Regions from separate parts of the Arthrobacter sp. LFS091 genome, predicted to be linked through region 2. Evidence: riboswitches for the same ligand, from Rfam matches in the RefSeq annotation. Region 2 holds a riboswitch; each other region holds the start of a gene.
What was found. Region 2 has a riboswitch for thiamine pyrophosphate ahead of thiO (glycine oxidase ThiO). Riboswitches for the same ligand answer to the same signal wherever they lie in the genome.
Positions count from the first base shown of each region.

Region 1: it holds a riboswitch for thiamine pyrophosphate, as region 2 does, so the genes downstream of both, thiD (bifunctional hydroxymethylpyrimidine kinase/phosphomethylpyrimidine kinase) here and thiO (glycine oxidase ThiO) in region 2, are expected to answer to the same signal.
Region 3: it holds a riboswitch for thiamine pyrophosphate, as region 2 does, so the genes downstream of both, thiC (phosphomethylpyrimidine synthase ThiC) here and thiO (glycine oxidase ThiO) in region 2, are expected to answer to the same signal.

Region 1 is NZ_JBFPFP010000001.1:534,324-537,597, forward strand. It holds gene thiD (bifunctional hydroxymethylpyrimidine kinase/phosphomethylpyrimidine kinase) at 112-1,623, opposite strand; TPP riboswitch at 1,614-1,712, opposite strand; gene ACNQOP_RS02500 (Rne/Rng family ribonuclease) at 1,877-3,274, opposite strand, start outside.
Region 2 is NZ_JBFPFP010000005.1:25,703-28,976, reverse strand. It holds gene thiS (sulfur carrier protein ThiS) at 1-225, opposite strand, end outside; gene thiO (glycine oxidase ThiO) at 222-1,475, opposite strand; TPP riboswitch at 1,468-1,587, opposite strand; gene thiE (thiamine phosphate synthase) at 1,615-2,298, shown strand; gene ACNQOP_RS10405 (RNB domain-containing ribonuclease) at 2,365-3,274, shown strand, end outside.
Region 3 is NZ_JBFPFP010000005.1:371,049-374,322, forward strand. It holds gene thiC (phosphomethylpyrimidine synthase ThiC) at 1-1,520, opposite strand, end outside; TPP riboswitch at 1,516-1,623, opposite strand; gene ACNQOP_RS11930 (amidohydrolase family protein) at 1,708-2,790, shown strand; gene ACNQOP_RS11935 (VOC family protein) at 2,870-3,274, shown strand, end outside.

The DNA.
Region 1 (3,274 bases), on a different contig from region 2:
CCCTGCACCGTGCCCATACAGCCTACAGGGTTTGGGCACGATTAACGCGATTTGCCCTGCGACGCGCGGCGAGCCTCGCAAATTACCCGCCCGGACGCCCGACCGGAGAGGTCATGAGAAAACCCGTGGCGCGTCGAAGAAGGCAGTTTCGTAGCGGCAGGACTGGGTGAAGGCTTCCATCATGGCCTCGCGATCCGCCGGCGAGGCCGCAAGGGCCGCCGCGTCCGTGAGCTTGATCGCAGTCCTGGTTGCCTCGGCGAAGTCTTCGTCGGCGTACGTCTTCAACCACTCCGCGTATGCGTGGTCCACAGGGGAACCTGCTTCCACGTAGGCGTGGTGGAGTTTCTGGCCCACTTCCGCGTACAACCAGTAGCAGGGAAGAATCGCCGCCAGCAGCACCGCGTAGCTTCCCGATGCCGAACAGGCCAGCAAATGGTCCACATAGGACTTGGTCACGGGACCCGTTGTTCCGGACACGTCGCGGCTGCTGAGCCAGTTCCTGTGCAATTCCGACTCGACCTCCAGGCACTGCCGGGAGCCCTTGGCCCAGAACAACTGCTCGTCTTCAGTAGGAGCCAGGGCGCTGGCCCGGGCCAGGACCCGGGAGTAGCCGTTGAGGTAGATCGCGTCCTGTGCCAGGTAATAGCCGAACGCGGATTCCGGGAGGCTGCCCTTCTGAAGGCCATCGATGAAGCCAAGCCGATGGATCGCCTCGAGCTCCGCGCGTGCGTGTTCCCACAAAGTCGCGGCGAACTCGCCGGGCCTCAGACCCCGCTGGTGGTGGAAGTGGTGGATCGGCCCGCTTCCTCGTCCTACTTCCAACGCCCCGGAGTGCCTCAAAGCCTCAAGCAACCAAGGCTTCACCTCCCGCAGTGAAGCTTCCCAGTCCCCCGTGCTAACCTGCACCGTGGCCAGGCCGGACGACAACGAACACCCTGTGCCGTGGCTGTTCCGGGTATCGATGCGGGGCCCGTCGACCTCGACCACGTCCTGCCGCAGCAACCCGCTCGTATTCACCAAAGCATCAGGACACGCCGTTCCCGCCAAGTGGCCGCCCTTCACAAGGACCGTGTTCCCGTACTCAGCGGCCAACCGCTTACCCTGGTCCAGCGCCGAAGCCCAGTCCGTCGCCTCCGTTTCACCCAGGAGCACCGCCAGCTCGGGAAGGTTCGGGGTCAGGAGGTCTGCCAGGGGCAAAAGCGAACGCAACGCCTTCTCAGCGGACTCGCGCAGGAGCCTGTCTCCGCTGGTTGCCACCATCACCGGGTCCAGGACCACGACGGCGGGACGCACCTTTTCGAGCCAGCTGCGGACTTCGTCGATGACCTCTGCGTCGCCGAGCATGCCGATTTTGACGGCGTCAATCTCAATGTCGTTGCTGATGGCGTCCAGTTGTTGGCGCAGAAATTCGACGGGGGGCACGTGGACGGCGCTGACGCCCACGGTGTTCTGGGCTGTGAGGGCGGTGATTGCAGCCATGCCGTAACCACCGTGGGCCGCGATGCTCTTCAAGTCCGCCTGGATCCCTGCCCCACCGGAAGGGTCGGAGCCGGCGATACTCAGCACCCGCGGTGTTGGCCTGCCCGAAGCAACCGGGTAGACAGGAGAATATGCTGCAGTCATGTGGACATCCCTTCGCCGGTGCTAACCGGACAGGTTCAACGGGTCTGGATCTCAGCCCGGCCCAACGCCAGGCACCCCGTGTCTGTCCCCCAGCCTAACCGGGAAGCAGCCCGGCCCGGGAACAGCGCTGCGTAGGGGCCCGGATATGACCCATTGACGTCCCCAGGTCTGGCCATGGACGTCCTGGACGCGCAAAAGACCCCGTAGCGACTGCCGGGGCAGTTGCTACGGGGTCCGATAAGCCGTGAGCGGATCAGAGCTCGGAAGCCGGCACGCCGACTCCCAGGATGATGGGCTCGTCTGCGGGTGCCTTTTTGGCTGGTTCCACAGGGGCCTTAGCCTCGTGGGACGAACCTTGTGGCGCCGACGCAGTCACTTCATGGTGTTCAACGCTGGTTTCGTTGGCCGCACCTTGGGCCCTGCTTGCGCTGCGGTTACGGCGACCTCGGCGACTCCCGGACGTCGAAGCGGCTTCCCGATCCTGCTCAGCGGCCCGAGCCGGGGCAGCCACCTTCGGGGCAGCAACAGCTTCGCGGACGGCAGCTGGTTCCGCTTCCGCCTCCGGCGCCGCTCCCAGGTGGGAGAATGCCTCCGCCAGCAGATCCAGGCTCATTGCCGGTTTGGCCGCCTGTGGTTCGTCCTGGTGTTCAACGAACGGCAAAGCGACTTCTTCGCCACCGAAACGCAGGACCGGGGTGGAGCGTGCTTCCCGGACTGCTGCCTCGTGGGCCGTTGATTCTTCGTCGTTGCCATGAGCTACGGGTTCGTCGGCAGCCGTCTGATGAGTTGACCGCGCCAGTTCCTCTGCACGGTGAAGCTCGTCGTCGTGCAGGTGGGCAGCGTGTGCTGCAGCCGCGATGGTAGCCAACGCAGCGCGGGTTGCCTCGGCCTTTGCCTGGCGCGCAGGGTCCTGCGGTTCCGGGTGCGTTGGCGAGGCCGCGTGCGCGGCCGGCGCAGACTGAACCGGAGCGGGGGCTTCGGAAACAGCCTGTCCCCCACCCTTGCCTCGGCGGCGCTTCCGTTCCGTACGGGCCGCCGGCTGCTGCTGCGTCGATTCCGTGTGCGGGCGGTGGTGCTCAGCGGCCACAACGTTCGCACGGCGGTGTTCCACCGGCTCATCGTGTGTCACGACGCCACGGCCGGCGCAGTGCTCGCACTGCTCGCCGAAGACCTCGAGGAGGCCGGTGCCCATGCGCTTACGCGTCATCTGCACCAGGCCCAACGACGTGACTTCAGCGACCTGGTGCTTGGTACGGTCGCGGCCAAGGCACTCAACCATGCGGCGCAGCACAAGATCGCGGTTGGATTCCAGGACCATGTCGATGAAGTCGATGACAATGATGCCGCCGATATCGCGCAGGCGCAGCTGGCGGACTACTTCCTCGGCAGCTTCGAGGTTGTTCTTGGTGACAGTCTCTTCGAGGTTGCCGCCGCTGCCGGTGAACTTTCCGGTGTTGACGTCCACCACGGTCATGGCTTCGGTGCGGTCAATGACCAACGAACCACCCGAGGGCAGGAAGACCTTGCGTTCCAGGGCCTTGTGGATCTGCTCGTCGATGCGCCAGGCAGCGAAGATGTCCTGGTCCTTGGTCCACTTCTCGAGGCGGCCCACCAGGTCAGGGGCAACGTAGGTCACGTAGGCCTCGATGGT
Region 2 (3,274 bases):
GACTGCGGTAACGAGTTCGAGTTCATCGCCGTCGGCGAGTGCTGTTGCCGCCCACTGGCTGCGCGGCACCACCTCTGAATTGCGCGCGACGGCGACACCCAGCTTGCCGCCGTCGGCCGCCTGTCCCCTGTGGTCCAGTTCGCGGCCGGTGATGGCGGTGACGAGGGTGCTCACAGAGGCGTCATCGGCCACTGCATGGTCGGATCCATTGAGTTTGATGTTCATGCGCTTTCCTTGCTGCGGGCGTGTGCTGGGACGAAGTTCCGTGGATCGGGTGCGCTGGCCGTAAATCGGTCGGGGCGGAAAGGGGCCCACTGTGGATCGGTCGATCCGTTGATCAGTTCGCCGACAATCCTTGCGGCTACCGGTGTCAGCAGGACTCCGTGACGGAAGAACCCGGTGGCAACCACCAAACCCTCAATGTCGCCATTGGTTCCGGCGACGCGGCCAAGCAACGGCGCGTTGTCCGGCGTCCCTGGCCTGCCGCGGGCTGTTGCCTCCAGGAGTTCGAGTTCGGCGACCGCGGGGACCAGGACCTGGGCGTCGCGCAGGAGTTGGTAGACGCCGCCCGCTGAGACGGCATTGGAGGCCGTGGACAGTCCGTCCTCACGCTGGGTCGCTCCGATCACCACGGTGCCGTCGTCGCGGGGGACGATGTAGACGGGAACGCCCCGCACTATCCCCCGGACGGTGGAGGTAACGAGAGGTTGCAGGTTGTCCGGAACCCGAAGCCGGAGGATGTCACCATAGACCGGCCGCAGGGGCAGCGTGAGCCCTTCGGGCACGCCGTCCAAGCCGGCGGCGCCCAGACCGTTTGCGACCACCGTCTCGGTGGCAAAGACCCTGGTGCCTGACTCGAGTTCGACTCCAGAGACCCTGCCTTCATCCCACAGGAGACGATGTGCCAGCGCTTTCACAGCGAATCCGTTGTCCGCCCCCGTAACCCAGCTCGGATCATCGGGAGAGTGATCCGAAAGTTCGGCCAAAAGGCAGGCGGCGAGCTTGCGGGGATCCACCTGGTGGTCGGTGGGGATGTCGAAGGCACAGGAAATTTGGGGACTCAGCAAGGGCTCACGCTCCCTCACCTCCCGGAGGGCCAATGGCTCCACTCCCAAGCCTGCAGCCTTCTGTACCACCCGGAGGTCTGCGAGCGCGCGGCGGTCGGCGGCGTCGGCACCCACGGCGAGGGTCGGCGTCGTGCGGTATCCGGCGGCGTGCGCCCCTCCGGCGAGCGCGCCAACAAAAGCGGGCCACAGCCGGGAGGATTCGACCATGAGTTCCAGGAGTTCTTCTTCCTGGTAGTGCAGTTCACTGACGGGTGCCAGCATCCCGGCCGCTGCGAAAGTTGCGCCGTTAGCGGGCCAAGGGTCGATGAGGGCGACTGAGCGGCCCAGCCTGCGCAGTTGGTGGGCGGTGCCCAACCCGATGATGCCGCCGCCGATAATGGCTACATCTGCATGAATGGCGTCTGCCATGTGTTCCCTTCCCTACGCCGGTATTAGCCGGATCAGGTCAAGCGGTCGGCGCTGAAGCCCTCTCAGCCGGACGGTCACATAGTCGAACGTCGCGGCTCCCGCAGTACGTGCCCAGTGTAGAGGAACTACTCTGGTTCCCATGACCCAGCCTGAATCCCTCGCCTCAGCCCGACTCTATTTGTGCACCGATGCCCGGAAGCGACAGGGCGATTTCGAAGACTTCGTCGATGCCGCCTTCGAGGGTGGGGTGGACATCATCCAGCTCCGGGACAAGTCGATCGAGGCAGCCGAAGAACTGGACTTGCTGGCCATCCTGCGGAGTGTGGCTGAGCGGCACGGCCGACTGTGGGCTGTCAACGATCGGGCCGATATTGCCAGTGTTTCCGGGGCTCCTGTGTTCCACGTGGGCCAGAAGGACCTGCCCCTTCCGGTGGCCCGGACCTTCCTCCCGGCCCCTGCCGCGATTGGACTTTCCACGCACACTCCGGAGCAGGTCAATGCGGCCATTGCCGCTTCTACCGGCGACGGCGGCCTGGACTATTTCTGTGTCGGTCCGGTTTGGGCGACACCCACCAAACCGGGGCGCCAAGCCGTTGGGCCGGACCTGGTCACATATGCCGCAGAAGCGATGAGGCGTGCCACGGAAACGACCGACGGCGCCGTGCAGCTCCCGTGGTTCGCTATTGGCGGCATCGACCTGGGCAACGTGGAACAGGTCCTTTCGGCGGGGGCCAGCAGGATCGTGGTTGTCCGTGCCATCACCGAAGCCGCAGACCCGACGGCGGCTGCCAAGTCGCTGCTGGAAGCCCTGGACTCAATTTAGCGAAAGTCGCTCACCGTGCGGCCTTGACATGGTGTGATCCCCGGAATCCGGGCTACCCTGATTTTCGTGTCACATCATCGGATTGCACCCAACGTCGACGACTCGTCGGACCAGCTCGCAGCGGCCCTCGCCGCACTCCGGACGGAGCTGGAACTCCCAGGCGCCTACCCCACGGGGGCAGTGGAAGAAGCCCGAGAAGCCGTGGCGGACCTGAAGCTGCCTGAACGCGACCTTCGGGACATTCCGTTTGTCACCATCGACCCCGCCACGTCGACGGACCTGGACCAGGCGCTGTTCATAGAGCGCGCCGGTGACGGTTACAAGGTCCTCTATGCGATCGCCGACGTTCCGTCCTTCGTGGCTCCCGGTGGTGCCCTCGACACGGAGACACGCCGGCGCGGCCAGACCTTCTATGCTCCGGATGGACGCATTCCCTTGCACCCGGAAATCATCAGCGAACATGCCGGCAGCCTGCTGGCAGAGCAGGACTGTGGCGCCTTTGTCTGGGATTTCGTCCTCGACGCGCAGGCCGAAGCAGTGACGGTGACAGTAGGCCGCGCCACCGTGCGCAGCCGGGCCAAGCTAAGTTACAAGGGCGTCCAGGAGCAGATCGACGACGGAACGGCACCGCCCGTACTGCAGCTCCTCAAGGAAGTGGGGTTGAAGCGGGTTGAACTCGAACGCCTCCGCGGCGGCGCGAGCCTGAACATGCCCGAACAGGAGATCGTCCGAGCGGCCGACGGCGGCGGGTACAGGATCGTTGCTGCCCCGTCGTTGCCGGTGGAGGACTGGAACGCGCAGATTTCACTCATGACCGGGATGGCGGCAGCTCAGCTGATGCTGGACGGCAAGGTTGGCATACTGCGCACCATGCCCGCACCGGATGAACGCTCCCTGCGGCACTTCAAAAGGCAGACCACGGCCCTTGGTAAACCCTGGGACGGACGGATCAGCTACGGCGAATACCTGCGGACCC
Region 3 (3,274 bases), 350 kb from region 2:
GCTTTGGACAGTGCATCGTCGCGCTCGTTCGCGCCAGGGTGCCCCTTGGCGAGGTCAGCGGCGTGGGCGGCGATCTTGTAGGTGATCACACCGGTTTTGACGTCGTCCTTGTTCGGCAGGCCAAGGTGTTCCTTGGGTGTCACATAGCAGAGCATTGCCGTGCCGTAGCGGGCGATTTCGGTCGCGCCAATGGCCGAGGTGATGTGGTCGTAGCCGGGCGCCACATCCGTGACCAAGGGGCCCAGTGTGTAGAACGGGGCACCCTTGCACAGTTCCTGCTGGCGTTCGACGTTTTCACGTACCAAGTGGAAGGGGATGTGCCCCGGGCCTTCAACCATGACCTGGACATCGAACTCCCACGCCCGCTGGGTCAGCTCGGCAAGGGTGTCCAGCTCTGCGAACTGCGCGGCATCATTGGCGTCCGCGATGGAGCCGGGACGCAGCCCGTCGCCGAGCGAAAAGGCGACATCGTACTTGGCGAAGATCTCGCACAGTTCGTCGAAGTGGGTGTAGAGGAAGTTCTCCTGGTGGTGGGCCAGGCACCAGCCGGCCATGATCGAGCCGCCGCGGGAAACGATGCCGGTGACGCGATTGGCAGTCAACGGGACGTAGCGCAGCAGCACCCCGGCATGGACGGTCATGTAGTCCACCCCTTGTTCGCACTGTTCAATCACGGTGTCGCGGAAGATCTCCCACGTGAGCTTATTGGCCTCGCCGTTGACCTTTTCGAGTGCCTGATAAATGGGAACCGTGCCGATTGGAACAGGGGAGTTGCGGATGATCCATTCCCGCGTGGTGTGGATGTCATCGCCGGTGGAGAGGTCCATGACCGTATCGGCACCCCATTGCGCCGCCCACTGCAGTTTGTCGACTTCCTCGGTGATGGAGCTGGTCACCGCGGAGTTGCCAATATTGGCGTTGATCTTGACCAGGAACGCCTTGCCGATAATCATCGGTTCGGATTCCGGGTGATTGATGTTGCTGGGGATGATGGCGCGTCCGGCGGCAACTTCGCTGCGGACCAATTCGACATCGCAGTTCTCGCGCAAGGCCACGAACTGCATCTCCTCCGTCACGATGCCCTTCCGGGCGTAGTGCATCTGTGTGACGGTCTTCTGCTCGACGGCGCGGCGGGGCACCGGTTGTGCGCCCTTCCACTCCGCCGATGCCGCACCGCGCCGGACCGCGGACTTGCCGTCGTCGAGCAGGTTCCTTTCACGGCCCGAGTACGGCTCCGTGTCGCCCCGGCCTTCGATCCAGGGTGCACGGAACGGTTCCAGCCCGACTCTCGGATCACTGCCCGGTCCGGCAGTTCGATAAACCTGCAGGGGCGGGTTGGCTTGGCCATTGGGGGAGGGTTCCAGTGCGATCTCGGTGACAGGAACGCGAATGCCATGTTCGGGATCTTCAAGCCACCCCAGCGAGTGGGATTTCAGCGACTGCGTCACGGTTTCCGGTGCCCCGGTCTTAACGACGGTCGCGTTTTGGGCAGGGCTGTGCTGTGTTTCTGTGGTGCTCAAGGGACTGCTCACTTCCTTCGCCGGCATTACCCGGACAGGTTCAACGGTCGCAGACTGCCTCAGTCCGATCTCAGCCCCTGCAGGGGCCCCCGTGTGGTCGTAGACGAAGCTACCACAGCTGCCTGCGGCCGCACAGTCATATGGCGTTGCAGGCTTGCCAGGCACGTACAGGGCTAGGCTTTTTGCCATGGCCAACATCATCGAATTCAGCGGTACGGTGCTCGTAGCAGCAGGCAGGGAGCGCAGGGGCATGTGGTCCGTTGACGGTCGCCTGACGTTCATCCAGCCGGTGGCGGCACCGGACGTTGTGCTCGACGGCTGGGTCTTGCCCGGCTTTGTCGACGCCCACTGCCACATCGGTTTGGGGCCGGGCGGTGCGGTTGATGAGCAGACCACCCTCGCCCAGGCAAGGGCAGACCTGGCGGCCGGCACACTGTTGATCCGTGATGCCGGATCGCCCAGTGACACGCGCTGGGTCCAAGGGCGCGCGGATTTGCCGCGACTGATCAGGGCTGGCCGGCATATAGCCAGGGACCGGCGGTACCTCCGAGGACTGGGCCATGAAATCGATCCCGAACAGCTCGTGGAGACCGTCCGCAAAGAAGCCCGTGACGGCGATGGCTGGGTGAAACTCGTGGGCGACTGGATCGATCGCGGCATTGGTGACCTGGCCGCGTCCTTCCCGGCCAAGCTGGTCAAGGACGCCATTTCGGCCGCGCACGATGAGGGAGCCAGGGTTACGGCCCACTGCTTCGCAGAAGACACCATTGACGACATGCTGGACGCCAATATCGACTGCATCGAACACGCTACGGGCCTCTTGCCGCGGCACCTTCCGCGGCTTGTGGAGCAGGGCGTTCCGATTGTCCCTACGCTGGTCAACATTGCGACTTTTCCGGAGATTTCCGCCCAGGCCGCGCCCAAGTTCCCCGTCTACGCAGATCACATGGCGAAGCTGTGGGAACGCCGCCACGACCGCGTGCTGGAGGCCTTCGAAGCCGGTGTCACCATCTACACGGGCACCGATGCCGGCAGCGTGATCAAGCACGGCCGGATTGCGGACGAGATGAAGGAACTGCACGACGCCGGCCTGCCGCCTTCCGCTGTCCTGGAGGCCGCAACGTGGGGCGCAAGGGCGTGGCTGGGTGCCGAAGCCATCAGCGAAGGGGCGAGTGCCGACGTCGTTCTCTGCCGTGAAGATCCGCGGGTCGCCCTCAACACCGTGGCCGAACTCCAGCACATCGTTTTACGTGGCGGGATCATCCGTTAGGAATAAATTGAAGCTTCAAGTAATTTAGTACTAGTAGAAGGTGCCGAAAGGGCGGCAGCCTCAAACCCAGGAGCTTCACATGACTACAGCAAACAGCCAGGATCTTCTTCCTGCCGAACTCACCATGGGCACCGTCATGCTCAAGGTAGGCGACATGAAGGTCATGAGCGACTACTACCAGCGCGCCTTGGGCCTGGACATCGTGGCCGAGCAGGATGGCGGACTGTACTTGGGCCGCACGGGAAAGCCTGTTGTCCACCTGGCGCCTGCCTCAGGTCTGCAGATCCCGGGCCGTGGGGAAGCGGGCCTGTTCCACACCGCCATCCTCTTTGAGGACCAGCCATCCCTGGCGGCCACCATTGCCACGGCGGCAGAATACGAGCCGCGCGCCTTTGCCGGAAGCGCCGACCACCTGGTCAGCGAGGCGTTCTATTTCACCGACCCCGAGGGCAACGGTATTGAGCTCTACTATGACAAGCCCCGC